Regions from separate parts of the Bacillus sp. N5-665 genome, predicted to be linked through region 3. Evidence: riboswitches for the same ligand, from Rfam matches in the RefSeq annotation. Region 3 holds a riboswitch; each other region holds the start of a gene.
What was found. Region 3 has a riboswitch for S-adenosylmethionine ahead of MNO09_RS28910 (cyclase family protein). Riboswitches for the same ligand answer to the same signal wherever they lie in the genome.
Positions count from the first base shown of each region.

Region 1: linked by a shared signal. The riboswitch ahead of MNO09_RS04705 (methionine ABC transporter ATP-binding protein) and the one ahead of MNO09_RS28910 (cyclase family protein) in region 3 are both predicted to bind S-adenosylmethionine.
Region 2: linked by a shared signal. The riboswitch ahead of MNO09_RS13545 (hypothetical protein) and the one ahead of MNO09_RS28910 (cyclase family protein) in region 3 are both predicted to bind S-adenosylmethionine.
Region 4: linked by a shared signal. The riboswitch ahead of MNO09_RS14490 (M20 family metallopeptidase) and the one ahead of MNO09_RS28910 (cyclase family protein) in region 3 are both predicted to bind S-adenosylmethionine.

Region 1 covers NZ_CP093325.1:489,938-497,629, reverse strand. Annotated here, with positions in the region: gene metQ (methionine ABC transporter substrate-binding lipoprotein MetQ) at 1-73, opposite strand, end outside; gene metQ (methionine ABC transporter substrate-binding lipoprotein MetQ) at 146-958, opposite strand; gene MNO09_RS04710 (methionine ABC transporter permease) at 982-1,647, opposite strand; gene MNO09_RS04705 (methionine ABC transporter ATP-binding protein) at 1,640-2,665, opposite strand; SAM riboswitch class I at 2,965-3,072, opposite strand; gene MNO09_RS04700 (hypothetical protein) at 3,198-3,542, opposite strand; gene MNO09_RS04695 (thioredoxin family protein) at 3,697-4,005, opposite strand; gene MNO09_RS04690 (toprim domain-containing protein) at 4,009-4,353, opposite strand; gene MNO09_RS04685 (hypothetical protein) at 4,435-5,283, opposite strand; gene gcvH (glycine cleavage system protein GcvH) at 5,592-5,975, opposite strand; gene MNO09_RS04675 (arsenate reductase family protein) at 6,017-6,382, opposite strand; gene MNO09_RS04670 (hypothetical protein) at 6,803-7,330, opposite strand; gene MNO09_RS04665 (phosphatase PAP2 family protein) at 7,474-7,692, shown strand, end outside.
Region 2 covers NZ_CP093325.1:2,149,579-2,157,270, forward strand. Annotated here, with positions in the region: gene MNO09_RS13530 (ECF transporter S component) at 1-364, shown strand, start outside; gene MNO09_RS13535 (YwiC-like family protein) at 548-1,270, shown strand; gene MNO09_RS13540 (hypothetical protein) at 1,303-1,494, opposite strand; SAM riboswitch class I at 1,617-1,715, shown strand; gene MNO09_RS13545 (hypothetical protein) at 1,756-2,073, shown strand; gene MNO09_RS13550 (SWIM zinc finger family protein) at 2,327-2,716, shown strand; gene MNO09_RS13555 (NAD(P)H-dependent oxidoreductase) at 2,740-3,315, shown strand; gene MNO09_RS13560 (hypothetical protein) at 3,312-3,665, shown strand; partial or broken gene MNO09_RS13565 (TIGR00366 family protein) at 3,707-3,985, opposite strand; partial or broken gene MNO09_RS13570 (SGNH/GDSL hydrolase family protein) at 4,406-4,615, shown strand; gene MNO09_RS13575 (short-chain fatty acid transporter) at 4,721-6,088, shown strand; gene MNO09_RS13580 (DUF7225 domain-containing protein) at 7,004-7,692, shown strand, end outside.
Region 3 covers NZ_CP093325.1:5,132,957-5,140,648, forward strand. Annotated here, with positions in the region: gene MNO09_RS28895 (MFS transporter) at 1-834, shown strand, start outside; gene MNO09_RS28900 (nucleotidyltransferase domain-containing protein) at 850-1,632, opposite strand; gene MNO09_RS28905 (PRK06851 family protein) at 1,754-2,863, opposite strand; SAM riboswitch class I at 3,013-3,125, shown strand; gene MNO09_RS28910 (cyclase family protein) at 3,211-3,843, shown strand; gene MNO09_RS28915 (hypothetical protein) at 3,871-4,251, opposite strand; partial or broken gene MNO09_RS28920 (ATP-binding protein) at 4,476-4,967, opposite strand; gene MNO09_RS28925 (S-adenosylmethionine decarboxylase related protein) at 5,136-6,401, opposite strand; gene MNO09_RS28930 (YwrJ family protein) at 6,641-7,309, opposite strand; gene MNO09_RS28935 (spore coat protein) at 7,487-7,692, opposite strand, start outside.
Region 4 covers NZ_CP093325.1:2,305,822-2,313,513, reverse strand. Annotated here, with positions in the region: gene MNO09_RS14495 (Lrp/AsnC family transcriptional regulator) at 274-714, shown strand; gene MNO09_RS14490 (M20 family metallopeptidase) at 850-2,055, opposite strand; SAM riboswitch class I at 2,144-2,245, opposite strand; gene MNO09_RS14485 (AAA domain-containing protein) at 2,321-4,630, opposite strand; gene MNO09_RS14480 (VOC family protein) at 4,742-5,134, shown strand; gene MNO09_RS14475 (hypothetical protein) at 5,204-5,560, shown strand; gene MNO09_RS14470 (M56 family metallopeptidase) at 6,155-7,692, opposite strand, start outside.

The sequences.
Region 1 (7,692 bases), 880 kb from region 3:
CTTCTTTCCCTCCGCAAGCAGCTAATGTAAATACAGACAGTGCTGTAACAACTGATAGTAGAATCTTTTTCATATGATGTCCCCTTCTCCCCTATAGTTATGTAGTTATAAAAAAGGGCCGGCATACACCAGCCCTTTTCAGCAATTATTCTTTTACAGGAACAACTGCTCCTTTATATTCTTTAGTAATAAAGTCTTCAATTTCTTTAGAATGCAATACTTCTACAAGCTCTTTAATCGCTTTTTTATCTTTATCACCTTTACGAACCACTAATACGTTTGCGTATGGAGAATCATCGCCTTCAATTGCAATTGCATCTTTTTCTGGGTTTAATTTCGCATCAATTGCATAGTTCGAGTTAATTAAAACAGCGTCGCCTTCTTTATTGTTATACACTTGTGGTAATAAACCAGGCTCAATATCCGTTTTAAACTTTAAGTTTTTCGGATTATCTGCAATATCTTTTGGAGTTGCACTAACTGGATCTACTCCGTCTTTAATTTTTAAAATGCCTTCTTTTTGTAAAATTGCTAAACCACGTCCATGGTCAGTAACGGAATTACTCATAATAATTGTCGCCCCGTCCGGAAGTTCTTTTAAGCTCTTATATTTTTGAGAGTATACACCAATTGGCTCTAAATGAATTTTCCCTGCTATTTCAAAATCATATTTTTTATCTTTAATTTCTTTTTCTAAATATGGAATGTGCTGGAAGTAGTTTGCATCTAAATCCTTATCCGCTAACGATTTATTTGGTAATACGTAGTCTTGGAATTTTTTAATTTCTAATTCAATTCCTTTTTTCTCTAATAAAGGTTTAGCCTTTTCTAAAATTTCAGCGTGCGGTACGTTAGAAGCCCCCACAACTAGTTTTTTTTCATCTTTATCTTTCCCGCCACAAGCAGCTAACCCAAAAATTGAAGTTGAAATAAGTGCTGTAAGTAATAATTTTTTCATTTAAAACATCCTCCCGTTTTTTATTATCGTTTATCTATTCGAGTCGTTAAACTATCACCAATCCACTGAATGAAAAATACAACTAGTAATACACAAATTGTCGCAACGATTGTTACATCGTTATTTCCTCGCTGGAATCCTTCTAAATAAGCAAGTGTTCCAAGGCCACCAGCACCAACAACTCCCGCCATCGCTGTATAGCCTACTAAAGCAATTGTCGTAACAGTAATACCAGATACTAATGCTGGTAACGATTCTGGAATTAACACTTTCAAAATAATTGTGCTTGTTTTTGCTCCCATTGCTTTCGAAGCTTCAATTACACCTTTATCAATTTCACGAAGCGCAATTTCAACCATTCTCGCGTAAAATGGTGCCGCTCCAATAATTAAAGCTGGAAGTGCTGCACTCGCTCCAAGAATTGTTCCAAGCAGAATCTTTGTGAATGGGATTAATAAAATGATTAAAATGATGAACGGTATCGAGCGGAAAATGTTTACGAACGCTCCAATCCCCGTGTTAACCGCTTTGTTTTCCCATAAATTATCTTTCGCTGTCATAAAGAGTAACAATCCTAAAATTAGTCCTAATACAAATGTGGCAAGAGCTGCGATTGCCGTCATATATAACGTTTCACCAGTTGCTTCTAACATTTGATTCCAATCAACATTTGCGATTAACTTATCCATGTGCAATCACCTCCAGCTCTACTTGATCTTGATGTATTCCCTCTATTGCTTGTTGAATCGCTGTTTCCTCACCATTTAAATGAACAACTAAACTACCGTAAGAGCCGTTATTCGTTTGTGCTATATTTCCTTGCAAAATGCTAACTTCTATATCACTGCGTTGCATTAATCTTTGAAGTACTGGTCTTTCTACAGCTTCACCGATAAACTGCAAACGAACTACTTTACCATCTGGATACTTTTCAATTAAACTTTCAATCGTTTCATTTGTATCTTCAGAATCCGTTAACTGCTGTACGAAGCGTTTTGTAATGTCTTTCTGCGGATTGCGGAATACATCAAGTACTGGACCCGTTTCTACAATTTTTCCTTTCTCCATTACCGCCACTCGATTACAAATCTTTCGAATCACGTGCATCTCGTGTGTAATGAGTACAATTGTTAAACCGAGACGCTTATTAATATCTAATAATAAATCTAAAATTTGATCTGTCGTTTCTGGATCAAGAGCTGACGTTGCTTCATCACATAAAAGCACTTGTGGGTTGTTAGCTAATGCTCTTGCAATCCCAACACGTTGCTTTTGTCCTCCGCTTAACTGAGATGGATACGCGTCCCCTCTTCCTTCTAATCCAACAAGATGAATTAACTCGTCGACGCGTTTTCTTCTCTTCGCCTTATCGACACCTGCAATTTCAAGTGGGAACTCGATATTTTCGCGTACAGTTCGTGACCAAAGTAAATTGAAGTGCTGAAAAATCATTCCAATTTCTTGCCTTGCCTTACGAAGTTCACTCCCTGTAATTGCTGAAATCACACGATTTGCAATTGTAATTTGGCCAGAAGTTGGTTTCTCTAACTGATTGAATAATCTGATTAAAGAACTTTTCCCAGCGCCACTATATCCGATAACACCAAATATTTCACCTTTGTCTATTTTTAAATTGGCATTATCTACAGCAGTGACATCACCGCTTTTTGCTTTATATATTTTCTTTACATTTTCTAACAAGATCATGATGTTCACCCCTTTTTTTGTTTAAAAAGCGTAAGCGGCTCGTTTAGAACAAGAGGACGCCCGAATCCCTGACGTAGAGGCGCTTTTTGCCTCATAGGAAGGGATGAAACGACCGACTGTTCTAGCCGCTGAAGCTAGATTTTTGGTCGACTCCGCAATTTTTTATGTTTAATGCGTGTAGTCCACCGTTATCACTACTTTTATTATTTGAATGTCCTCCACATTCAAACAATAAAAAAACCTTTCCGCTTTAGAGAAGCAGAAAGGTTTATATGCGTATATAACAACATTATCCCTCTCTCTCATCTCTCAAAGCATTTGCTTTGCAGGAATTGGCACCATTTCAACATAAGTTGACGGTTGCCGGGCTTCACAGGGCACAGTCCCTCCACCTCTCTTGATAAGAGAAATCAGATTACATTTTCGTCTGATTTGTAATTTATGAAATTGTCTATATTTTATGAATTGAATTGTATCAATATCCATACGCCATGTCAACAGAAATTTTCGTAAAAAAAGAAACTTCAGACTTTTAAGCACCCACTGACATCGGTTTACATATATGAAACATCGATTCGACTAATAGCATCGTTCGATACGTTCCTGAATATTGTACACGTCCATCGTTCATTAACATTTGCAACCTTACATTGCCGTTCACCAATTGTTTTACATCTTCCTCATCTAAACAAACGATTTGCTCTGTTCCTCGTTCCTCATGTAGCAGCTCTATATAATCTCTTGAAATTTGTAGCGAACAACTTTCATCTCCAAAGCGGAAATTAACAGTTTTTTCTCCTTGTCTTAAAAGCGGCTCTAAATGATATTGACCATTAGCGTAATTTACAAATGATTGCAGCAAAGAATATAATTTCACCCTAAATCACATCCTTCATATCACTTTCTATTACACATACCATTCCCTCTCACTAAAGAGCAATCCTGTTACTTTCGCTCGACAAATACTGTAACCCCCCTGCATCTCGACATATTTCCCGAGAAATATGTCGAGGCGGCAAAAACTTTGCCGCCTACTTTAATTCCGTATATAAATATTCAACCGAATGAAATGCATATATCTTCTTCATGAGTGTCCCATTTTCAAAAACAAGTAAACACGGTACACTTTCGATTCCATACTCTTTCGCTAAATGCGGAGCATAATTTAAATCTAACATTCCAATTTTCAAGTCTTCAATTGTCATCTCAACGACTGTTAACATCTTTTTTGCTAATTGGCATGTTCCACACATTGGAGTATATACATATAACACTGTTTTTTCTTCGTTCTCTATTAGGGCTGTAGCTTCGGCTCCTGTCCAATCAATCACTTCTATCATTCCTTACCGTAAATATTCTGTATAAACGTCAATGTCAGCTCCCCATAATACATTTGCTAAGTGTGAAGATGGCGCAGTTGCCACTTCTCGGTACGAGCGATCAATATAAATATGCTCTGCTTGCGGAAATTCTTTTCGAAACTGTTTCCTTAACTTTTCTCCAGCATCATCAGCATCCACTAGTACATACACTTCCTTATCAAAAAACTGATCAATGAGCTCATCCATTTTCGACAAACCAATTGTACCATTTGTACAAACAATTTCCACCGGTTCACGAATAATAGATTCAATCTTTCTTCTATCTGATTTACCTTCTACAATAATGACTTTTTCCACATAAATCATATGTCATCACCCGATCACCATATACTATACAACCTTTAACTTAGTATATAGTATATTCGTTATTTTCATGTTGTTTCCTGTTTATTTTTGCAAAAGAAAAGCGCAAGCAGCTCGTTCAGAACAGGAGGGCATTGGAACTCCTGAACTAGAGGCGCTTTTTGCCTCACAGGAAGAAGCGAAGCCACCGAACAATCTAGCCGCTGGAGCTGGATCATAAAGAAAAGCGCAAGCAGCTCGTTCAGATTGTGAGGGGGATGGAGCTTCTGACGTAAAGGCGCTTTTTGCCTTACAGGAAGAAGCGAAGCCACCGAACAATCTAGCCGCTGGAGCTGGATCATAAAGAAAAGCGCAAGCAGCTCGTTCAGATCGTGAGGGGGATGGAGCTTCTGACGTAAAGGCGCTTTTTGCCTTACAGGAAGAAGCGAAGCCACCGAACAATCTAGCCGCTGGAGCTGGATCATAAAGAAAAGCGCAAGCAGCTCGTTCAGATTGTGAGGGGGATGGAGCTTCTGACGTAAAGGCGCTTTTTGCCTTACAGGAAGAAGCGAAGCCACCGAACAATCTAGCCGCTGGAGCTGGATCATAAAGAAAAGCGCAAGCAGCTCGTTCAGATTGTGAGGGGGATGGAGCTTCTGACGTAAAGGCGCTTTTTGCCTTACAGGAAGAAGCGAAGCCACCGAACAATCTAGCTGCTGGAGCTGGATCATAAAGAAAAGCGCAAGCAGCTCGTTCAGATTGTGAGGGGGATGGAGCTTCTGACGTAAAGGCGCTTTTTGCCTTACAGGAAGAAGCGAAGCCACCGAACAATCTAGCTGCTGGAGCTGGATCATAAAGAAAAGCGCAAGCAGCTCGTTCAGATTGTGAGGGGGATGGAGCTTCTGACGTAAAGGCGCTTTTTGCCTTACAGGAAGAAGCGAAGCCACCGAACAATCTAGCTGCTGGAGCTGGATCATAAAGAAAAGCGGCACCGACTGTTTAGCCCTGTTGGCTAAGGTTCTTTCGTACAGAAGACGCTTTTTTGTCTTCTCGTGCGGAAGGTTCTTAGACATGAAGGGCTAGGAGGTGGAGCTGGACAAAGAAAAGCGCAAGCGGCTCGTTCAGATTACGAAGCCACATGAAACCTTACCGAAAAACATTCATTCCCATAATAGCTTATTCATTTGCACTCGATTTTAAATGTATTATGTAACACAAAATAAAAAAGGACAGCACAAAGGCTGTCCTTTAGTCGACTATAATTAGTCTTGGTTTGTCATTTCTGCATATTTTTCTGCAGTTAATAACTTCTCAACTTGGCTTGCATCAGAAAGTTCAACTTTAACCATCCATGCACCCTCGTATGGAGATTCGTTAACAAGTTCTGGTTGGTCACTTAATTCTTCGTTTACTGCTACAACTTTACCGCTTACAGGTGCGTATAACTCAGAAACTGTTTTAACAGATTCTACGCTTCCGAATGGCTCGTCAGCTTCGATTGTTGCACCTACTTCAGGAAGTTCAACGAATACGATATCGCCTAGCTCACCTTGTGCAAAGTGAGTAATACCGATAACAACTTCATTACCTTCAGTTTTTACCCATTCGTGTTCTTCAGAGTAACGTAAATTATTTGGAATGCTCATGACTGTACCTCCAGTGAATGTATTAATTATGTAAAAATACCTTATTGGTACTTTTTCCACACACTTTCAAACTGCTCTTCGTTAAAACCAAGTGTTACATTCGTTCCATTTGTTACGATTGGACGTTTAATCAACATGCCATCAGATGCTAAAAGTTCGTACATTTCGTCTTCACTTGCATCCTTTAACTTATCTTTCAGACCAAGTTCGCGGTAACGCATTCCACTTGTATTAAAGAATTTTTTTAATGGTAATTCACTTTTTTCATGTAAATTACGTAAATCTTCTTTTGATGGTGGATTTTCAACAATATGAATCATCTCATATGCTACATCGTTTGCCTCAAACCATTTCTTTGCTTTTTGACATGTGCCACACTTTGGATATGAATAAAATGTTACTGTCATAAATTCACCTACTTTTTTACTAACCTTTACCTTTATCATATAGAAAACGTTTTATTATTTCAAACGATTATTCGCTAAACTTTTACTTATTTCGTGATAATTTTTAATAATCCTGCAAATTTTTCTTATTTTTCCGCCATTTGTTAAGAAAAATAAATATATAATTTTTTTAGATTCTTCTCTTATCACTCGCCGAACATATATCTTAAACAAACGTTTGATTAACTCCCTATTTTTCTTTGTTAACCCTTGAATTGCATCGGTTTCTTTCTACCGAACATACACCTTAAACAAACGTTTGATTAGCTCCCTATTTTTCTTTGCTAACCCTTGGGCTACATCGGTTTCTTCCTACCGAACATACACCTTAAACAAACGTTTGATTAAACATAAAAAAGGACCCTTTTACAGGCTCCTTCATCATCGACTTAAATAATCGGCAATTGTTCGAAATACGACGATATACATATTATGAATACTTTCTTCAGTATTTCCACCATTGGACAAACCGACTGCCCATTGTTGTCCTTCACCACTTCCGATATTTGCAAAGCCTTGCGTATACATAGCATTTACATCTTTTCGTGCACTGTTATACTCTATTCCTTTTGTAATAAACGTTGAATATGATTTATCTTGCAAACCGATAAAAAATACTGGTTTCTTTAGCGATGAAAATACATTTTTATACTGCTCTGTTGAGGCTTCTTGAAAGTGATCTTTCATTATTAAAAAACCATCCACTTCCTTAGATTTCTTTTCCAGTTCCTCTAACTTCATTTCCTCAAACTTTATATTCCTAAACGTATCGTTCGGCTTTTCTCCAATAACTCCAATTACGAGTGCTCTTCCGTTATATTCTAATTTCTCTCCTTCTTTATCCTTTGCACACCCAGCACTCACTAGGCATATCAATATAAAAAATAAGAAATACGATAAACGCTTCATTTAGCACCCTCCCCTTCTTTTAAGTCAAGTGACGAAAACGTAAGGTTAATTCAAGAAAATGTAAGTAAAATCGATAGCTCAAATGACGTTTCTATATTATAATCAATTGAATTTACTTACATTACTAAACATAGGAGATTATCATGAAGAAATTTAAACTTTCATCTTTTCTTCCGTTAAGTTATATACTTCTACTCGTACTCGTAAGTCCCCTTTACGATGTATTAAATAAATCTACTGTACACGCAGTAGATGTCACAACTGTAGTAGATGATTGGATTCCATTTGTGAAAGCATTTATTATTCCTTATTTACTTTGGTTTCCTTACTTATACGGCGCACTTATTTATTATTGCTTTGCG
Region 2 (7,692 bases), 2.5 Mb from region 3:
TAACATCTTTTTAGGGCAAGGTCCGTGGACGCCGTGGCAAATGTTTTCCTGGGGTATGATTGGTTTTATAGCTGGATTATTACGTAATACATTTTTAATGAGAAAGCTATGGGGAAGACTTCTATACGGATTGTTTGTTGGATTTTTATTTGGTTGGATTATGAACTTCTGGGGGCTTCTCGGTTTCATACGTGAGGCAACGTGGGAAGCTGTCATTTCGTATTATATCGCAAGTTTTTATTTCGATTTGAGCCATGCGATTTCGAATGTTGTTTTCTTACTATTATTTAGTACGTCTTGGATTACGATTCTTACGAGATTCAAAAAGAAATATGGCATATTAGATAAGCATAACATGGCATAGAAAAGCATACTCATATAAGGTAGGGTCGCGACTTACATATTCGTTTGCCTCTTTCATGCTTCTTACATATTGTAAGGAGCATTTTTTATTGTCAAAAAATAGTCCAATATATATCCGTTACTATATAAAATTATTTGTATAATAGTAGGTGAGAACTATTTTCAAAAGGGAGGTGTATAGTTAATGAAGTTAGTTATTCCGAAGCAACATGGTGCATGGGCCATGCTCGTTATACCATTTCTATTAAGTGTCATACTTGGGAAACCTACTATTTATCATATTCCATTGTTTTTAGCTTGGTTCTTTATCTATTTAGCTACGTATCCATTTCTTACGTACATAAAGCAAAAACGAAAAAAAGAGTTTTTACATGCAGCAATTGTATATTTTATCATCGCTTTCGTATTTGGGATGATTTCTCTATTATATGAATGGCGCATTCTTTTATTCGTAGCAGTAATGATTCCATTATTTATAGTAAATATGTATTACGCCCGTCAAAAGAATGAAAGAGCGTTACTAAATGACATTAGTGCGATTATTGTTTTTTGTATTGGTGGTTTAGTTAGTTATTATTTTTCAATGAAACTTATAGATAAAACAGCACTATTTATTGCGCTTATTTCATTTTTATATTTTTTAGGAAGTACATTTTATGTAAAAACGATGATTCGCGAGAAAAATAACCCGAAGTATCGCCGTATATCATGGGGGTACCATATTGTATTAACAATCATTGTATTTTCAATGAATCCGTGGTGTTCTCTTATTTTTATACCGAGTGTCATTCGAGCAATTATGTTGTATGGCAAAAAAATTTCTATTATAAAAGTAGGGGTTTTAGAAATTGCTAATTCTGTATATTTTTTAATTATAACGGTAATAATTATGAAGTATGCCATTTGAAAAAACTTCCCATCTTATGATGGGAAGTTTTTTCAATCTTGTTCTAAAATATGAACGGTGTAATCACAGCGTTGAATAGCTTGTTCGATCGCATAAAGTGATTGTTCAATACGAGCGCGATTAAAATCTTTTTCAACAGTCTGTAGCGCTTCTTCTAAACAATGTTTTGCTTCTTGTAATGATTGAAAAGAATTTTGGACATATCCACGAGCATTTTCGTGCATTTCATAATCCTCCTTGCATATTCATATATGTATAGTATGAACAGTAAGGAACAAAATATAATTTGTTATATTTATTTGACAATTAAAACGAAATTACGTATAGTAGGAATTAAGTGAATATTTTCTTATCCAGAGAGGTGGAGGGACTGGCCCGATGAAACCCAGCAACCGCGATGCAGGTGCTAATTCCAGCAGAACATATTTGTTCTGGGAGATAAGACGAAGATATATACGTAACTTCTTCTTATCGGAGAGGTTTTTTTGTTGCAAAAAAACCGATTACGAAAATTTATATTAAGAAGAAAGGGGTTGCGAAGTACTGTGACACTCGAAAAATACGTAAAACTGCGTAGTACAGTTTATGAATATATGATAGAGCAAGATAAGCCAATATCATTGTTAGATATTCAAGAACATATCGTTTCGCATCATGAAGGAAAATTCACGAAAAAGATGTTACATCAATTTTATTTATCAAGACTATTAGATGAACTGAAACTGGATGGGAAAATTACATTAGCTGATGAATATCTCTATACTGAAAAAGGGGTATTTTATAAGGCAGGAAAAGGGAGCTAAGCTCTCTTTTTTTTGAAGTATGTAGAGTAAAAGACTGCTTAAGCAGCCTGATACAAGGGAATGGTGTTGAGTGTGTAGTGTCAAAGATTGAATGTGCCTGAAAGAGGCACTTCATATCGGCTGCAAATGAAAAGAGACACCTCCGCCGAATAGGTGTCAGTCGTTTTGTCATATAGACTTGCTATTTGACAGTTATTAGAATAACATGCAGGGTTTTGGAAGTCAAAAGGGAATTAAAGGAAGAGGTGTTGTTATGTACGCTTACTTACTAAATGATATAACGAAATGGATTCCTAAGTACATTATGGATAAAGGTTTTGAATATTATGAAGAAGGACATGTAGAAGATGTTGAAATACAAGAAAAGAAAATATTTGCTTTTGTTACTGGAAATGCAGGAAACTATGAAGTAATGATTGATCTTGAAAATTTTACAGAAAGTAGCTGCGAGTGTCCATATGAGAATTATTGTAAGCATATGGCGGCAGTTGTTTATGATATTCAAGGTGCTGGTGAAAGTACGCTTAAAGAGAAACTGAAAGATTTAGAAAAGGAAGAGTTACTTACATTATTAAATCGTTTATTACAAAGTTCGAAAAACGTGCAAATTGTAGAAAAGATGTTAAAGAAGGGGAAACTGTAACTTATAGAGGGAGTTGTTTTGTAGTGAACGTACTAATTGTATACGCTCATCCTAGTCCTTCCAGTTTTAACGCGGCGATATTAAAGCATGTACAAAAAGGATTACAAGAAACAGATCATTCGGTTAAGGTACTTGATTTATATAAAGAACAATTTGATCCAGTCCTTGTATTTAATGAGGAGAAGAAAAGACGTGATTTAGTAAATGAAGAAGAAACAGCCCGGTACAGAACGTTAGTGGAAGAAGCGGATACGCTTCTCTTTATATATCCGATATGGTGGTGGGGGATGCCTGCTATTTTAAAAGGGTTTATTGATCGCATTTTCGTTGCTGGTTTTGCTTATAAATATGAAGGAGCCCTGCCGAAAGGCTTATTGAAAGGGAAGAAGGCATGGGTAATTAATACGTTAGACTCGCCATTATGGTACGTCGCACTATTATATCGATCAGCCGATTGGATTATGATGAAGCGAGGTGTGTTACGTTTTTGCGGCATTCGCGATATAAAACGATCTGTTTTTCAATCTGTGAAAACGAGTAAAGTAGAGAAGCGGGAAAAGTGGTTATTACACATAGAAGAAAAGGCTCGTTCATTATGAATGAAATGGAACGTATTATAAAGTGTTGTCAGTATGATAATGAACTTTTTCGTACATATATTAATTGTTTAATCCAATTGAAGAAATGTAGTGAAATGTTTCAACAAATACAGATTCAATTAAGGAATGATTATTTAATAAGAGGAATTTGTGAAAGAGAAGTGGATGAGGTAGTAAGAGGAAGTAAAGAATATGAAACGTATTTTCTTCCTAAAGCGTTACAGTGGAATTTCCTTAAGAAAAATCCACATGTAATTGAAAAAGTATGTGAAGACTTTTTTTCATTTGAGGCGTTACATCTTACGGAGATAGAGTGGGAGACCGTAATAAATTGCGTGGGAAATAAGTGATTTATTATGTAAAAAAGCTAGTATAAAACTAGCTTTTTGTTTTAAATAAATAAGAAACATAGACTAATGATAAATCCTGCATATAGTAAGTTAACGACGTAAAATCCCATAATATCACGAGCACCTAAACCAGCTATCGCTAATGCCGGTAATGCCCAGAACGGTTGAATCAAGTTCGTCCAAGCATCGCCCCACGCAATTGCCATTGCTGTTTTTGCAGCAGGTACACCAAGTTCAGCGCCAGCTGGAATCATAATTGGTGCTTGCACAGCCCATTGACCGCCACCAGATGGAACGAAAATATTAACAATGCCAGCATTTTGAGTTTTTATAAAGAAAAGGCGCTATCCTCAAAGTACCTCCTCCACTTAATCTATTCCTTCTATTAAAATTATAAATTGAAATACATTTTTTTATTAAGATAAGAAGCTGAATTAATACAATATCGTGATGAAATTTCTATATGTTGGTGAACTGGTTCCGTTAGCACTTGAATTTGAATTTTCTAGAAGGATTAGCGGTAGATTTGTATTGGCTGGTCCTGTTAGTGATTCGTTCCCTTGAGCAACTTGAACAGGGGGAGAAAACGGCTCTAAATGCGTATTGATTATCTGAAAGTTACGTCCGTTTGCGCTAACTTCGATAGACAACCATCCCTGAAGAATTGTAAATGGTTGTCCGCCAACTAGTATTGTTAATTTTGTTTTGAAATTGGTTATTCCTGTGGATTTAAAATAATAATTCCTGTAGTTAAAGAGTTAAAAAATGAAGCGAATTTAGGAAACTATTTCATTGTTGGATTAGATACAAATGGAGCCTTTACTACTGAGCAACTTGTTTCGTTTATAAAGTTAATTGGAAATGAACATAAAATGATATTTATTAATACGAGGGTACCACGTCCGTGGGAATCAATCGTTAATGAGAGGGTGAAAGTAACGGCATCTGAGTGTAACTCTAGTTGATTAGTATGCAGCAAGTGCAAAAGGATTTTATTTTCTTTTGTGGAATGTTATTTATATTTACCTTATTAAAGTTTAGAAAGGAGAATATTTATGAAACATTCTTTATTGGAGACAAATCCAGAACCAGGAAAGAAAGAATCATTGCTTACACGATGTGCAAATGTATTTTCGAGATGGTCTCAGAAATATGTCCCAGATGCCTTTGTTATTGCTGTGTTGCTAACTTTATTTACTTTCATTATAGCTTTATTGATGAATCCCTCAAATCCGTACAAAATCGTAAAATCTTGGGGGGATGGGTTTTGGACTTATTTAACGTTTACTATGCAAATGGTATTATTAATGGTTACAGGGATGACGCTAGCTTCTGTCCCTTTTATTAATAGAGGCTTGCAGTCCGTTGCAAAGTTAGCCGATACACCCCAAAAGGCTTATACGATGACATTTTTGATCAGTGCAATTGCATACTATATTAATTGGGGACTAGCCGTAGTTGTGGGAGCTATCATTGCAAAGGAAGTGGCGAAAAAGAATCCGAATGCACATTTTCCATTGCTTGTAGCAGCTGCTTATGCTCCGACAGCCTTATATAGCGCAGGTCTCTCCAGTTCTATTGGCCTGACAATTGCCACAAAGGATCATTTTCTTGTAGATATGATTGGAATTATTCCTACCTCACAAACAATCTTTAGTTATTCTACTCTAATTATTTTTTTCGCTCTATTCATCACGATGCCAATTATTATTGTCCTTATGGCTCCAAAAAGTGGGATTATTAGATATAAAGCACTCGAAACAGATACAAATTCTTTTGTAAAACCTCCGCAAAAAAACTTAACTCCTGCGGAAAAACTGGAATGGACACCGGTTTTAGGAATAGTATTAGGCGTAATCGGCACGTTGTATTGTGTTTATGAATTCATAAACGGTCATAGTTTAGATTTAAATATCATTAATTTATTTTTCTTGTCACTTGGTTTGCTCCTGCATGGTTCTCTTGGCAACTTTGCACAAGGATTCAAAGAAGCAGCGCAATCCATATCTCCAATTATCCTACAGTTTCCATTTTATGCGGGGATTATCGCTGTTTTAGGTAGTTCAGGCTTGGGAAGCTCAATCATTGAATGGATGGCATCTATTGCGTCAAAGGATACCTTTGATATATTTACATATTGGTCAGCGGGTTTGGTGAACTTATTGGCACCATCTGGCGGGGGGCAATGGGCTTTGCAAGGGCCACTGCAAGTCCCAGCAGGATTAAAGTTAGGTGTAGATCCGGCTACTATCGCTATGGCGGTAGGCTGGGGGGACGCATGGACAAATTTGATTCAGCCATTCTGGGCACTACCTCTTTTAGGAGTACTGGGATTGAAAATTAAAGATATTATGGGTTATTGTTTCATTCTTTGCATTTGGGTCGGGATTGTAACAAGTTTATTGATGTTATTTCTATATTAGTTTTCATAGGGATATACATTACTATCAAGTAATACCATTAAAATGAAAAAACACGCTATTCTTTCTGTAAAAACATGAGGAGGGATAGTGTTTTTTTATGTTTTTTAGAAAGGATGATCCATAATACATGGCTAATTCATGGTCAATATCAAATTCATTCGTAAGCTGTTCTTTATCAAGCTAACATGATAATCACCATCAACGCTATGGTTTTAAAACTATCCAAAATGGTATGGAAGAACCGGGAGTGTTGGAAGTACTACGAGAACAGTTGGGTATGATTAATAAGAGACAATAAAAAAATCCTCCTGGATGCAAGAGGATTTTTTTATAGGGAATAGTAAGGATGAGAGGAGGTGCATTACATATGGGAAAAGGTAGAAGTAATAATGCTGGTAAAAAGCAACCGAATTTCGATGATTCATCTAATTTCGCTAAACAAAGCCAACCGACAGAAAAGAAGAAGAAGTAAAAAAAGGATCTCTCTTTATCAAGAGAGATCCTTTTTTTATATATTGACGTTTCAGCACAACATATCGATTGCTCAACCAAATAGTCATTCATGCAAAGCTTAAACTCCTTCGAATGGAAGTCAATTTAATATTATTGTCCTGTTTTTTATAATGCTTCTTCACGTTTACCTTATTTAAAAAGCCAATACAAAAAAGACGCGTTTTCTAATTAAAAAGAGCTCTTAATGGAGTATTATCTTTATTTCGAGCCTTTAATAAAATTCTCCAATTTATATTTTACTCTATTAGGCTATGAAATTTAAGTGATTAAATGTAAAATTTATATAGATGATTATATAAAAAGTTAAAAACATCGGTTACGTTATTCTACAATCGGGTCAAATTATAGAGTAAAGGTTGTACTATGGCTAAAAATATTGATAAGCATGAGGAGAGGATTACATTGACTATTTATGAGCAATTTATAGAGGCTCTTAAAGAGAAAATAGGCGATACTGTAACATTTGCAGAGATAAAGGACAGATTAATAACAAAATTTAATACGAAACCGGGGAGTATTAATCCTGCTGATTATTGTTATAACCGTTATAATAAAGGGAGAGTATTTAATAAAAATCTGTTTATATATATAAATAAAAAAACTTATAGATATGTAGGTGAAAATTATCCTTATACAGGATTAGTTTTTCACAAACCTAAAGGGGCAGATTGTGAATCTATTGTAGGTGAGTGGGATAATGGTAAACTTCTTTTTTATAAGGATAAGGATAAAATAGGAATCTCACAAATCAAAAAGTTATATGAGGCATACTTTGAAATGTTACGATTTGAAATGAATGTTCTTGGGTGTAAGGCGACTGAATTAAGGCATCTTATAGGTCGTCTAGGTGAATTTTTTTGTGTCCTTTACACGAATGGTGAGCTATCCAAAGTGACGAATCAGCATGGATATGATGTCATTAAAGATGGGAGAAGAATAAGTGTTAAAACAACTGCCCAAGAAAAAGGGTTTATCACGATCAATCAAAACACATTTGACCAATTTGATGACTTCTTTGTAGTTCAGTATAAAGATGATGATTTGAAAGTATTATTTTATGGGCCAAAGGAAGAACTTCCGGCGCTTAGACC
Region 3 (7,692 bases):
GGCTACCCTTTAGGTATCGTGTTAGGTGCTATTTTGTCTATGTTTATGTTAGAAGATTTCGGATGGAGAATTATGTTTGGCATCGGAATGATTCCACTGCTCCTCATTCCTTTCATCATTCGTTATTTACCTGAATCCATTCAATTTTTATTATCACGTAATCGCCAAGAAGAAGTAGACCAAATCCTTAATCGTTTTCAAATTGAATTCCATGAAAAAGATGAAACTCATCAAGCCCCACCTAATATACGAAAGAAAAATGGATTTCTTACGTTATTCTCAAAAGAGTACATAAAAGCGACGTTGCTTTTTTGGATTACTTATATAATGGGAATGTTTTTAATATATGGTTTAAATACTTGGTTACCGCAGATGATGCGCCAAGCAGGATACCCTCTTGGATCTAGTCTATCATTTTTACTTATGCTAAATATTACTGCCGCTATCGGTGCATTATTTGCTGGAGCAATAGCGGATCGTATAGGGGCTAAAATTGTTATTAGCATCTCCTATCTTATGGCAGCTATATGTATTGGACTATTAACAATTAAACCATCTGTTACAATCATTTATCTTTTAATTGGTCTTGCTGGAATTGGATCAGTCGGTATTACTCAAATATTAAATGCATATGTAACACAATACTTCCCGTCTCATATCCGAGCTACCTCCTTAGGCTGGGGACTTGGACTTGGCCGAGTTGGCGCGATTGCTGGTCCTATTCTTGTCGGTATTATTATAACAATGCAATATGACTTAGCATGGAATTTTTACTTATTCTCATTCGCGGGTCTTCTTGCAGCTATATCTGTTTTCTTTATTCCTACAAAATAAAAAAAGAGCACAAACTCACTTGTGCTCTTTTTCATATACTGCAAACAACATATCCCGAAACAATGTATTTAAACTCTCAATATCGATCCCTGATCCCTTTTCAATTCCTTTTACATATTGCTGGTAGTAATGAATTTGTTCTTCTAAAAATTGATTCAACACCTCAATTTTTAATCCAACATCTAATTCAGTACCTGCCTTTTTCTTTATTAACAACTGTTCAATTTCATCTAATACACTGCGTTCTAATGATAACTCTGTAATCAATCGATCGAATTCTACAGGTGGTAAAGTCTCTTTCTCCTCTAACCACTTACAAGCTAAAATAGGACGTAATACATAAAAGTACTTTTTCAACTTTACATTCTCACCTTGCAAAAATTCACGATAATTTTTTGAAGCCATATGTAAGTAATGATATATCGTTGCTTTTGGATCAAAGTGCTTATCACTCATTTGCTGAAGTTGTTCTGGAAAATGAGAGTTTTTCGAATAAAAAATCGGTGATCGAATCCATTCGAGTAAAGCTGGGTTTGACTTTGCGAATAATTGTAACGCTTTTTTAATATCCCATCCGCTTATATCTAAATCATCACTAATCGGATACTCAATTACATCTCGTTTATCATGAATTGATAAATACCATTCGACCGGGTGCATATAAACGAATCTAACATCATAATCACTATCTTTCGATGGAAATCCCCAAGCACGACTCCCTGATTCCACTGCAAATAAAATTTTCACATCATTCTCTTGTTCAATTCTTGCTAACTCCAACCTAATTTTCTCTCTCATTTCATACCCTCTTCATTTTTTGATTATTTCCTTGGAAATTCGACAAATATACTACTAAGTTTACTACATACTAAAATAGCTGTCAGAAAATTCCCGACAGCCTACCAAAGTTCCTTATTTTTTACTTGTTCTTTTCTGTTACACTAACCGCAATTCGTTCAAACTCTTTTTGAATCTCCTCTTTATATGCGTCTACTTTTGAAAAATCCATAGCAGCAATATAAATTCTTTCTAATTTATCACGAACTGATTTCGCTTTCGCCAAGAAAGACATCGCCTCATTCATTTTTGCTTTATATTGAATCGACACGTCACGAATTTCTTTCGCATACTTCTCATCTGTTCCTGGTGTCACAATTAAGGCATACATATCTATAATTTCATCACCTTCGCGGCTCGGAAAATATTCATGTGGTGCGGTGCTATCAAAAATTGCAAACCCTAATTCTCTTACGATAACCATATCAAGACTATTTGGATCAAATCCACAATGATATACTTCAACTTCAAATCCTTTTTCTTCTGCTGCCTTAGCTAATTTTTTAAGCATTGTTGATTTCCCAGAGCCTGGGCGTCCTTTTATAAAATAACGATGTGGTAATCCCTCTGTTAAATTAGGAACAAAATCAACTGCTCCTTTCGGTGTAGCTGCCCCTAAAAACCGATGTTTCACAAGCGATTGTTTCCCGCCTTTATCTGTAAATAACTTCTGAATCAGCTGATCGGTTAGTTCATTTGCTTTATTAAAATCAATATTATTAATATATATTTTCTCCCACTCATCATGTATAACTAGTGCCTCGTTAAAACAAGCGTAAGCAGTTTGAAAAGCCTTGCTTGCTTCTGAAACAAATCGTTCAATTTCCACCTTCTGCTTTCTTAATTTATTTGATTCCCAAGCAACCCCTAAATTAATATACTCTTCGACAACTCCTGGCATTTTCGGCTCAATAACATGCGGTGATGTTCCATCAACAATTCCTACTTTTAACTTCGGGATAATTACACCATCAACCGATTTATTATCAGAAGAACAGTGTAAAAATTCAATATCATATCCTTTTTCAACCCACTCACGACCTATTGCTTTGATTAAAGAAGATTTCCCGGTTCCAGGACCACCCTTTAAAATAAATAACCTGTTTAGCCCTTTTAAATTCTCGTCGTATAAATTATGAAATCCTCTAGCTGTATTTCCACCAGCGTAATAATTCAATACATTCCCTGTCACTGCACTCACTCCTTCGCAGCATTCTATTTACATAAGCTACAATATGCGAGCAACTTTATTTGGGTGAATACCTATTTTGTATTGCACGAAAAAAGGAAATGAATTACAATTTAAAAGTAGTGAATATTCAGAAATGAAAACTTAATATGTCTTTATCAAGAGAGGCAGAGGGACCGGCCCTTTGAAGCCCAGCAACCTCAGTTTATATAAACTGAATAGGTGCTAATTCCTGCAAAATGCATTGCATTTTGAAAGATAAAACGTAACTATTGTGTGCAAAACTCATCTTTCTTGATTATGAAAGGTGAGTTTTTTATATTTCAAAACATATATTGGAGGTATTTAAAATGAAAGTAATTGACCTATCACAAACATTTGAAAACAATATGTCTCAATTCCCTGGAACACCAAAAATCAATTTAGGAGCCATTACAAGCGTTGAAGAGACAGGCTATCAAGTTACAGATTTTCATTCTGTCGTTCATGTTGGCACGCATTGTGATGCTCCTGCTCATTTCATTTCAGGCGCAACGACTATTGATCAATTACCCCTAGATCAATTTGTAGGCGAAGCTGTTCTTATTGATGTAACTCATGTACAAGAACGAAAACTACCTAAAGAAGTATTACACAACGCTGACATAAAAGAAGGAGATATTGTTATTTTCCATTCCAATCTATCTACTAAATGGAATACAGAGGCGTATGAGCAAGAAGCTTTTTATCTTTCTGAAGAATTAGCCGAGGAATTAGTTCAATTAAAAGTAAAATCGGTCGGCCTAGATTTCATTTCTCCTGATGAGGTAACGACAGAAACATCACCAATTCATCACATACTACTTGGGAATAATATTTATTTAATTGAAAACTTAACAAACTTAGATGCCATTCACACGAAACGTTTCTTTTTCTCAGCGGCACCTTTAAAAATTAAAGATAGCGACGGTGCTTTTGCAAGAGCATTCGCTGTAATTTTTTAAACAAACTATACAAAAAAGCAAAGATCATCATTGACCTTTGCTTCTATTTTTTTTATTTAAACTAAGAAAGAATTGCTCAACACGAGGACGTAACCAAGCTAAATAATCTTTCTCTTTCTTCTTTGTACAAGCTATTTCTTCCCCATCTACCATTCCAACAAGCTCTAGCTCTAACAGTTGCCTCGTAAATGCTAACATATTTATTTCTTCTTCTGGATACTCTTCTTTTAATTTCTCCTCAATTTCCCCTAATAAAAAACCGTCACGCATCATTGCCAATGCATCAATCCAAAGTGGCGGCATTTCATATTTTTCTCCTGTAATTGTATCTTTTACAATATAATTCTTTTGCTCTTTTCGAAATTGAATCGTGTGTAAACATACAGTCGAATTTAATGTTAATTCCATCATACCACCTCTTTCATAATATCTGCATAGAAAAAAGGATGCGCGTGCACCCCTTCTTTCTCTAACACTACCGAACCGTTACATGAATAACAAATCTCATGTCGATATTTTCCTCCATTATAAACGAAGTATTTTATAAAAAAAACCCTTCTTGAAACATTTTATAAAATGTTTATATTTACACAACAAGAACACTTTTCTGAAAAATATTTTCCTCTAGCACATTATGCTGTCGGTAAAAAAATTTCCACTTTTTCCCTATTCCCATGCTACTTGGAATCGCAGTACTTCCTTGATGTTCCTTAATAATTTTATATGTGACCATCAATCCAAGTCGTTCCGTACTATTCTCCTTTGTTGTGTAAAAAGCCTTTCCAACCTTCTCTATACCAAAGCCTTGATCTTCAACAGGAATACACAAATGCCTTTCAGTTTTTTGATATGCACGAATATGAATATCTCCACCTTCTGGCATTGATTCTATTCCATTTTTAATAACACTTGTTTTAATTTTTTATCATCACCATTTATAACAGGTAGATTTCCATCTACTTGCACATGAAATTTCACTCTATATCGCGCTGCATAACTTTCCATTAGCTGTACAACATATAAAAGGATTCCCGTATATTACACCATTCATAATTCGTTGATTTCGGTTTTCCTAATAACATCAATTCACTAACAAACCCGTTAATTCTTTCAAATACTTTTAAGGCTTCTTTTTCCTCATAGATAAAGCTTTTAAATTTGTTCATATAAATACTCCTCATGTTCTATACAAACACTCTACATATTATCTCCTTAAATTATCAGTATGAAATTGCTTTCAGGGCAATAAGAAAAGGAAGGGGATCCCCATCCCCCTCCCTTTTCGCTATAACTTATATCCATCTTACCCGATCATGTAGCAGTCCATCCGTAAAATCATTTCCCCCTACTACAAAATCCTTCATATATAAATTTAAATATTCTCCATACTTACTTTCTGTATTTAATAATAATTCCTCTACATAATAGGCACCTTGTTTAAAGTTATCGAAAAGTAAACTACACAAACCAGCATAAATTCCGCATCCTACTTGAAAGTAAGTTGCATTCGTTTTATATTTACGAAAAACTTGACTGCTATTCATCACGTTATACATATATGTCTCGCTATTTTCATAAACGAGTAATACACCAACTAGATCCTCGCCAGCAATCTCTTCTTCCGCTGGATTAAATACTTTACGATTCCAGTTCCATAAATCTTCTACCTTATCTAAATTCTGCCTAATTACATTTGTTGTATACTCGTTAATTCGGTAAAGAAACCCAACTTCCATATTGAAGTTTTTCCCTAAAATTAAAACTTCCTCATGTGGCATTAAACAACCATAAAACTCTTTCTCTCCTAACTTTACTTTATACTCTGAAGCATATACATCTTCATAAAAATAAAGGGGACGATGATGACTCATATACATCGGATAACTCCATATCGCTTCATCTAGAAATCGCTCTACTGCCCATGAAGCATACAGTGTATGAGGCTTTATTAGTGCTGTATCATTCAAAAATGACGTATCATGTTCTACTATATAGCATGCTCTTGGCTTTTCATTTGGGCGTTCCTTCATAAGTTCAACAACCATCCACTGAACAACACCTGGATTCATACCTGATCCTATAATTGCTTTTGTATTTGTAAATTTCTCTTTCTCCTTCTCAAACCTCGTATATCTTTCCGTAAGCTGAAAGCCGATTAAACTATCGTCCTGATCTACTGCCTCATTTTCCAAAGCTGAATTAATATAACAAATTCCAAGTTCATTACAACAACTTAATACTCTGATTGTATCTGCCCCTGAAACATCAATAACAACACTCGTACTACTTTCTTTTAAATGCTGTTTAAATGTCACTACATCTTGAAGGTCGATTTCGTATAAAAACAATTGATTTTTTAAATTTGGAAACAACTCATCATAATAAGTCCTATCTTTTTGTTTTATATCAACTAAATGAAATGTAACATTCTTTATCGTTTCATAAATCGTGTCTTTTTCATTTACTATCGCTTGATTTAAAATTGCTAAAACTGCTTTTGCTGCTCCACCAGCACTACCAAGTAATGTAATCGATAACGAATTTGGAAACTGCTCCACAAACAAAACCCCTTTAATATATTAGTTGAACAGTTCTCCCTCAAAAAAAAACAAATTGAATATATGAAAAAATGGCTCGTACATATTTTTTATAATTTTGCACAAGATTAGCTCTTCATAGGTAAAGCTAACATATTTCTATTCAATTCATTTTCCCCCTCATATTCAAATCGAGCTAAACAAATAGGCTCGACCTTTTCTTCTGCATATAAAAGAAAAAGCCAGCCCTTTCAACTAGTCTACGGACAATGGACAGATTTCACGTGTTGAATATTCACATACATTTTTGCATCACGTGCTTTTAATATTTCAATATGCCCTTCATCAATCTTTGCCATCTTTCCGATCTTATTAGATTCCTCACCTAAATCGAACACCATGATTTTGCCGGACATTTTAATAAGCTGTTCTTCAAATGTTCTAGCTAACGTAATATTTAATGGATTCACGGGGAGTTCATTTTTATTGAGGGCGTACGGGACTTGATTTTCTTTATACGGAATTAACCATTTCAAATGCTTTAAAGATATATATACTGTTTTATAAACTGGACTATAAAAAACAATATAATCGTTCATTATACTTGTGACATACCCATGTATTGGAGCATTTCCAGCTACATAAATTTCTGTAAAAATCCCTTTAGAGGTACTTAATACTTTCCTCAAAGAAATTGAAGGGGATTCCCTCTTAATTACAGAATCAACATCTGGCTTTGATATTTCTTCATCATATGGTCTTAAAAATTTATAATATTGTACATGGTATAAAGATATATATACGTAGTCTTGTCCATTGTAAAGAACAACGATATCATTTCCTACGTCTATTAATACACCTTTAAATCTCTTTTCACCGATTAATTTAACATATATATTTTCTCCAATACTTTTGTTTAACTCATTCATCTATATCCTCCTTCCTATGAAATTACAATTTTCCTTTCTTTTATTCTAAAAATAATCAGGGGCAATGTTCTGTTTTTTAATAGTAAGAAACCCTTTTCATATATCCAAAAATAATTACAGAGAAATATGAAATTGTTCTTCACTTTCAATCATAATGCCCCTTTTATTTATTAAACATTATTCTTCTTCATTCTTTTTGTTTTTAACTATTTGACTCACACTCTTAATATGGGAATTAATCACATAAATGACCTCATCACCGTTAACTAGTGTAATATTTCCATCATGTATATCACTTAATAAACCTTCCACACATTCTGGACCGCCACGATTAATTTTTACCCACTTATACTTCAAGTCATTTAATACATCTAAAAAAGTAT
Region 4 (7,692 bases), 2.7 Mb from region 3:
CAGTGGGGGTTTTCTTCATCCCCCACTGATTATCAGCCCTCACCAATCGGGCTTTTACGGGCAGTTAATCTCTCACCTAACCACTTTGCTCCAGCTGAATTTTGAGGCGGGAGTTTTACTGCCCGTTAATGCGGGATAAATCCTATACTTATATTTTTAAGCAAATACTAATAATTTTAAATATAGATTTATAGGTAATTTAGTTCCTTCACTTATGATATTATAGTAATAATTTACGATTCACTTTAGAAAATAAAGAAAGGAGGCTACACAATGCAAAACACAGTAAAACTAGATGAAATCGATCATAAAATTATGAACTTGTTATATGAAAATGCGAGAATTTCTGTTTCAGAAATAGGACGTATTATATCCATGACGCAGCCTGCTGTAAAAGAACGCATTAACAAACTTGAAGATCAAGGCGTTATAGCTGCATACCGAACGAAATTTGAGCCTTCTAAAATTAATAAGAACATTCAAGCATTCATCATGTTTAAAACGAGTCAATGCTCTGATTTCATCCAATTTTGTAATGCCGCTCCCGAAGTAACTGATTTATATCGAATTAGCGGGGAGTTTAATTATATGATGAAGGTCATGAGCGATTCGATGGATTCTCTCGCTACATTTTTAGACTCCTTAATGCAATTTGGATTATCGTCTCCTTTAATTGTTTTAAAGAGTGAGTTTGAGGAGAAATTGTCGTTCTGATAAGAGGGTACTAAGATAAAGATACCGAGTGTATGTGGAAAAATTTTTATATAATATAAAAAGAACCAGCCATAGGCTGGTTCTTTTTTCATTCAATTTCCTACTAGAAAATCCAGAGATACGTCTCCTTCTCACCTATCCCTGATTTCTCTGCGCCTCTCTAAACTCCTCCTTCACCTTCTCTAACAACCCTTCTACTGTAATTAATCGATACGCTGTATTTGCTAGTGCTTTTGCGGATGTAATTAATGCTTTATCTCCTAATTCTGAACGTGCTGCTTCTCTAAATTCATTCGTATGCGCAATTAAATCGTCTGGACCGATTTTAATGTACGGATGAATGGTCGGTACGACTTGGCTTACGTTTCCTGCGTCTGTTGAGCCGATGCCAAATCTTTCTTTCCGATTTACGTCTTCACCTTGTAATTCTAATTCTTCGGCTACGACGTCATTAAATGTTTTTGTTACGAGTAGTTCATCGATTTCATTTTGGAATTGATGAATTTTCACTTTCGTACCTGTTGCTAATGCTGCTCCTTGTGCGATATTTTTTACTTTTTCTGTTACTTCTGCACATCTTTTTCGCGTTGCTGCGCGGATGAAGAACCTTGCTGCGGCGTAGTCAGGAATAATGTTAGGTGCTTTTCCGCCTTCTGTAATAACGCCATGAATTTTCACATCTGACGGAAGTTGCTGGCGAAGTGCATTAATGCTGTTATACAGCTGAATAATCGCATCTAATGCGTTAATTCCTTCTTCCGGTGAAGCTGCGGCATGAGCTGTTTTTCCGTAAAAATGAAAATCAAGTGGATCGACTGCTAGTGAAGGGCTCGTTGGCGCTGTTTTTCCGCTCGGATGAATCATAAGTGCCGCATCAATATCTTTAAATAACCCCGCTTTTACATAACTCGCTTTCGCACTACCATTTGGTCCTCCTTCTTCAGCTGGAGTACCAAACACGACAACTTCCCCGCCAATTTCTTCAAGCGTTTCTGATAATGCAATCGCAGCCGCAACACTAATTGTGCCAATTAAATTGTGACCACATGCATGACCGAGTCCTGGTAAAGCGTCATACTCAGCTAAAAATGCGATAACTGGCCCTTGTTTTCCTGAACTTTTTCGCGCGATAAAACCTGTTTCATGTCCAGCTATATTGTGTTGTAACTGAAATCCTGCGCTTCCTAATAATAAACTCAACGTTCTTGATGCATAAAACTCTTGGTTACCAATCTCCGGATTCGCATGAATATCGTGACTTGTTTCTATGTACTTTTCCTTATTTCTTTCAATACTCTCTTCAATTGTTTTTCTTTGTGACGTTACTCCAGTCGCTCCCATTTTTCTTCCCCCTTATATTTTCACGTAAAAAAGCCTCTTTCTAAAAGATAGAAAGAGGCTTCTGTATATACAGTCAAAATGAGCTTCTTTCTTATCTTTCAAGTTACCTTGCTGGAATTGGCACAGTATTCATAAAGAATCCGCTGCCGAGGTGTCATAGGGCCAGTCCCTCAACCTCTCGTGATAAGAATTTTCATAAGATTATATTAAATTACATTCATTCTAAGTTCATTCCGATTAAAAGTCAAGGAATTCCTATCCGAATTTACCGAATATCTAAAAATCCTTTTAACACACCAATTGTTTCCGGTGCTTGTAATCTTGCACATACGTACGGAAATTCCATACTACCTTCAAACATCATTTGAGATGTGAGCGGTGCTCCTGCCCAAAAGATTTCATCATCGATTACGATAAACGGGAATGCTTTATTTTGTCTTTGTAACTTTACATTTTTTAACGGAACTGGTCCATCACTATACACTGTTATTTGCGCATTTGTGCGCATTAACGCTTGCCATACTCGTTTATCCACTTGCTTTGTACTTGGAAGCGAAATAATAATTTTTCGTTTTGCGGCTAAAATATCTTTCAATAACCCTTTCGGCTCTTCAAGATTCATTTCCATAAACCAGCGTAAACGTTTCGAAATTTTTCGTTCCCACAATTGTCTTGATGTCGTGCGATCATACACATCTCCGTGCCGTTCTATATGAGCTGTTAATTGTGATAACGCTTGTTTTCTCGAAAGGTTTTTACGCATATAATGGCAATCTGATAATTGAATGAACTTCCCTCTCGCTCTCGTTACGGCTACATTGACGAGGCGATGGTTTTTGTGATCAAAGAATAACACGCCAGGACGTTCTTGCGGATAACTATCCACTGTATCAAATATCATCATATCTCTTTCAGAACCTTGGAATTTATGAACTGTTGCCGCTAAAACTGGTATGTTTTGATATTTCGTTCTCTGCAACATTTCTCTAATACACGTTGATAAAAAGCGGGATTGTGCCCTGTAAGGTGTAACAACACCGATCGATTGAACACCATCTAACAGTCCGATTAACATCATTTGCATCGCTACTAAACCAGACATAATGTTAAATCGAGAACCAGAAGCAGCGTCTTTTAACGAAAAGGCTCCCATTAAACTCGTATCAAATAAAACACTTGCCTCATTTGCGAACGGTTGTAGCTGCGCAAGTTCTTTACGGTCTGAAACAGACGGATGATCATATACTCTATTTTTATAAATAAACGAATTTGTAAACTTCGATATATCCGCATGCATACGTCTTTGTTCCTGCAGCATAAATAGGTTCGGATGTGCTTCTGATTTATTGACAGAATCAACAATCCCAGCATGGTAAAACATATCTTCCCCAAGCCATTTTCGAACGAGTTCATGGTTCGCCATCGCAATTGGAGGTAACTGTAAAAAGTCTCCACAAACGACAATACGTTTTCCAAGTGAAGCAGCTAATGCAATTTGCGGAACATATGCCATACTCACTTCATCTACGACAACTAAATCAAATGTACGCTCATAAATAAGTGAATCAATGGCACATTTCGATAAAGTTGCGCCGATTACTTTCGCATTTTCAATGTATTCTTTTTCTACTTCTTTAATTTTCGCTTTTTGCTTTCGAAGATCACTTTCAATCTCTTGTATACGCTTCTTATCAGCAGAAGTCGCTTTATATGATAAAATCTTTTCACGAAGATCTTGTCGTGTTTCTTCTAAATAGAGTCTTTCTTCCCCCCATGATCCGTTCGTCGTTTCAACTAGCTTCGACGTAAGTAATGTTTCATGATTTCGTATATGTTCATGTTGACTATAACCGTAACGAACAATTTCGCCAGGTGTCCATTTCTTTTTCTTCTCAATTTGCTTCGTTACTTCGCTCATTAATACGTCTACTGCCGCATTACTATGAGCTAATACAAGTACCGATTTTCCTTTTTGATAATGAGCCGAAATAATACGTGATAAATTGTAAGACTTCCCTGTTCCAGGTGGTCCCCACACGTACGTTGTCGGATTGTAAAACGAACGATACGCCAATTCATTTTTCGGATTTTTCATCTTCTCAATATGTTTCGGACTGCTCGTCCCATCAACAAGACGCTTTATACGATTACGTTTTAACTTATCTTTATGTGCCTCTTTTAATCGCTCTTGTAGTTGCTCTAACAATTGCCACGGTTCACTGTATAAAACAGCTTCTCGTATTTCACCTTGTATATAATCATTTAATTTCAGTTCTATTTCTAATCCATGTACAGATAATACTTCTCCTGTCGCTTCCTCACCATCAAACTCAATTCGAATTGGTGAACCTTCAGGTAAGCTTACTTCCGAAATAAGCTGAAATACGTATACTGTACTTTCATAATCTGTATATAAAAAACGACCGTTCATAATAGAAATTTTACTACCACCTATCGTTTTCCAATGTTTAATTTCATACGCTAATGCATAATGCCACTCTTTCATCGTTGCCGATAATGAAGGAGTTTGAGTAGGTGTATTCATCGTATAATCTCCTTCCTTCTCCCCAAACATACTTTCTCACTATACCATATAACAAGCTAAAATTTGTAAGGTTTTTATCTTGCTTATTTTCTTAATTTTCAATAACATATTGTATATAATTTTCAGAAAGAAGGGATTTACATGCCAGTTAGAAGAATTGAACACGTCGGTCTTATGGTCGCAAACTTAGAAACATCTATTTCATTTTATGAAGAAGTAGTTGGCTTACAACTCATTAAACGTATGGGTCACCCGAATCCAGACTTAAAACTCGCTTTTTTAGGTGTGGAAGAATCGAAGGAAACGATACTCGAACTTATTGAAGGTTATAACTCTTCTCTTCCGGCAGAAGGAAAAGTACATCATATTTGTTTTAAAGTAGATTCATTAGAAGATGAAATTGAAAGAATACAGAAACACGGCGTAACCTTTCTATTAGGAGAAGAAATTGAAACATTACCAGATGGAACACGTTACATATTCTTCGCTGGTCCTGATGGAGAATGGATTGAGTTTTTTGAAACGGAGAGATAAAGTGAGACTTTAGTCAGCCTACAATTAGCGGGATAATAACTTTATTATCAACATAAGGAGTAGAAACTGATGAATACAGTTTTTATTATCGTTTTTTGGATACTTATACTCTTTCCAATCCTTTACGTAATCAAGATAAAGCATTGGAATTTAAAAGTAGCTGCCTTATTTGTTGGAAGAATTCTATTAAGTATTATCTTTTTCATAAATGGAATTGTGTTAGGACTGCAACGAAATTGGGCAGAGCCTCCCTATGAAACAGAATGGGATTTCTTTATAAATTCTTTATTACACGGTAAAGCTGATGCACTTATACACTTATTACTTCTAATTATTATTGTCACATTCGACTTAATAATCTTATTTTATTATAGAAATAAAAAAATTAGGGTATTTCCCTATTTCTTTCATCTTGGCTCATATTAATGCGTGGGAAACAACATAATTGATTATATGCCAAAACAAAGACAAAAACGGACCTGTTATCAGGTCTTTTCTTGCTTTTTCTGTTACACTCCTTTAAAAACAACATAAGTCAAACAAAATTCGCCATACATGTTATAAAATTATATTTTCTTTCATATTTTGCAACATGTATAGACAGGTATAATAGAACTTTATCAATTTTATTGGATAAACATGGGCAGATAAATAAGCCACACTATTAAATTCGAATACGAATAATTATATTAAGTTTCAAAAAAGGAGATGAATTATTTTGAGGTCATATTTCCCAAAATGATTTTCAACCTCAAAGCAGAAAAGAGACTGCCGTAGAATTTCCCCTGCTTTTCCAGCTTAATTCCCTCCTGTTCTCCATATAATATATCTACCTTGATTCAATTTATGTTTTAAATTGTTATTTTTCATATAATCTTTCTCCACCTCGATCAAGCTAACAAAAGTACATTTCATCTTACTTTCTCATTATATAGACTATACCAATTTCTCTTCTCACTTAATGGTTTCGTTTATGTTAAAAAAATAGAGCCTCAGGGACGAAATCCTGAGACTCTATTTTTATTTTAAAAAGGACAGCATGATTTTCTCTGTTTCTTCTTTACTTAAATCACCTGCAAGAATTAAGACTTGATAAGCGCTATTCTTTCCTTTTGCAGGAACAATCATTTGCATTACTTTATAGGTTTCCTCTGTATCAAGACTTTCAACTAAGGTTATTTTTGTACCTTCTAATTCATAATTTGTTACCTTTTCATTATACTCCGCTCTTTTATTCGAGAATTCTTTTCCCTCATCAGTAACTGCAGATTGGTGCACAATATATACATTATCTTTACTTTGATTTTGATATTCATAAATAAAATCGGGATTCATTTTTCCAGTAGTCTTCGGTGTTGTAACACCTTCTCCAGTTAATTTAAACCCTTTTACCACATAACTTGGGGCATTAATTGGAAAATCAACATATTTCTGTGCTTCCTTTTTAGTTAATCTAAATTCCGAAGTAATTTTCTGTCTAAATGGTCCAATTTCTTCACTGTTTTTCTGATATTTTTTTTGTTCTTCTGAATCTAACTTTTCAGGACTTCCTACTAACTTTACTTTTTTACCCAAAGTATATGCTTCTGTTTCTAAATCAATAAATCGTTCAAATTCTTCTTTTGTAAACAGATTTCGTGCCAAACCAACTTCTTTAAGTAAAGTATTATACTCTCCCTCTGAAACAAAAAATTCTGCATCTGCCCGTTCTTTTGTACCAATCATTTTTTCTACAATTTTCTGTATAGGAATATCGGTTTGTGTTTTTAATTCTTTCATATTATTTTTCACTTCTATTTGTTGTTTCTCAGGGTTAGTCGGCTTATCAGCACGGGCATTTAGTAAGGATACAGATGATACTGCAATCACTGCCACAGCCCCTATCGCAGACCAACGATATGATTTTTTTTGGAATTTTTTAATCATTAGAATTCTCCTTTTTAACGCTCTCTTGTTTTTACTAAAATTTGCTATACTTGGTACTTGATAATAACTTGAGTAGTGTTCCAATAGACTAATAATAGTATGTCCATACGCAATTCGCTCCTCTGCATCTATACATGTAAGAGCTAATGCATCGCATGCTAGTTCTTGATCTTCCCGCATACATGAGTAGGCATACCATAGAATGGGATTAAACCAATTTAAAATTAGTAAGCCATGCATAAGCCAGTTCACACCAACATCTCTTCGCTTGATGTGAGCTAATTCATGATGAAAAATATATCGTAACTGTTGCTCATCTAATATTTTCATATGTACAGTTGACAATAGCAACTTGGGACGAATAAATCCAAACACTGTTGGACTGGAAACCTTTCCAGATACAAATAGAGGGATATTCCGTTGAATAGACATAGATTGCTTACACTTTTCAAAAAGCTGGACAATCTTCTCGTCTGTAATAACAGGTTGTTTTTTTATGTAAAGTAATAAACGCCTGTTCATTATAAAAGTAGCAACACTTAAAAAGATAACACCAGTAAGCCAAATGTATATACAAATTGTATAGAACGGAATTGGCTCACCATCTTGCTTTTCATTCATGCCTGTTTGTG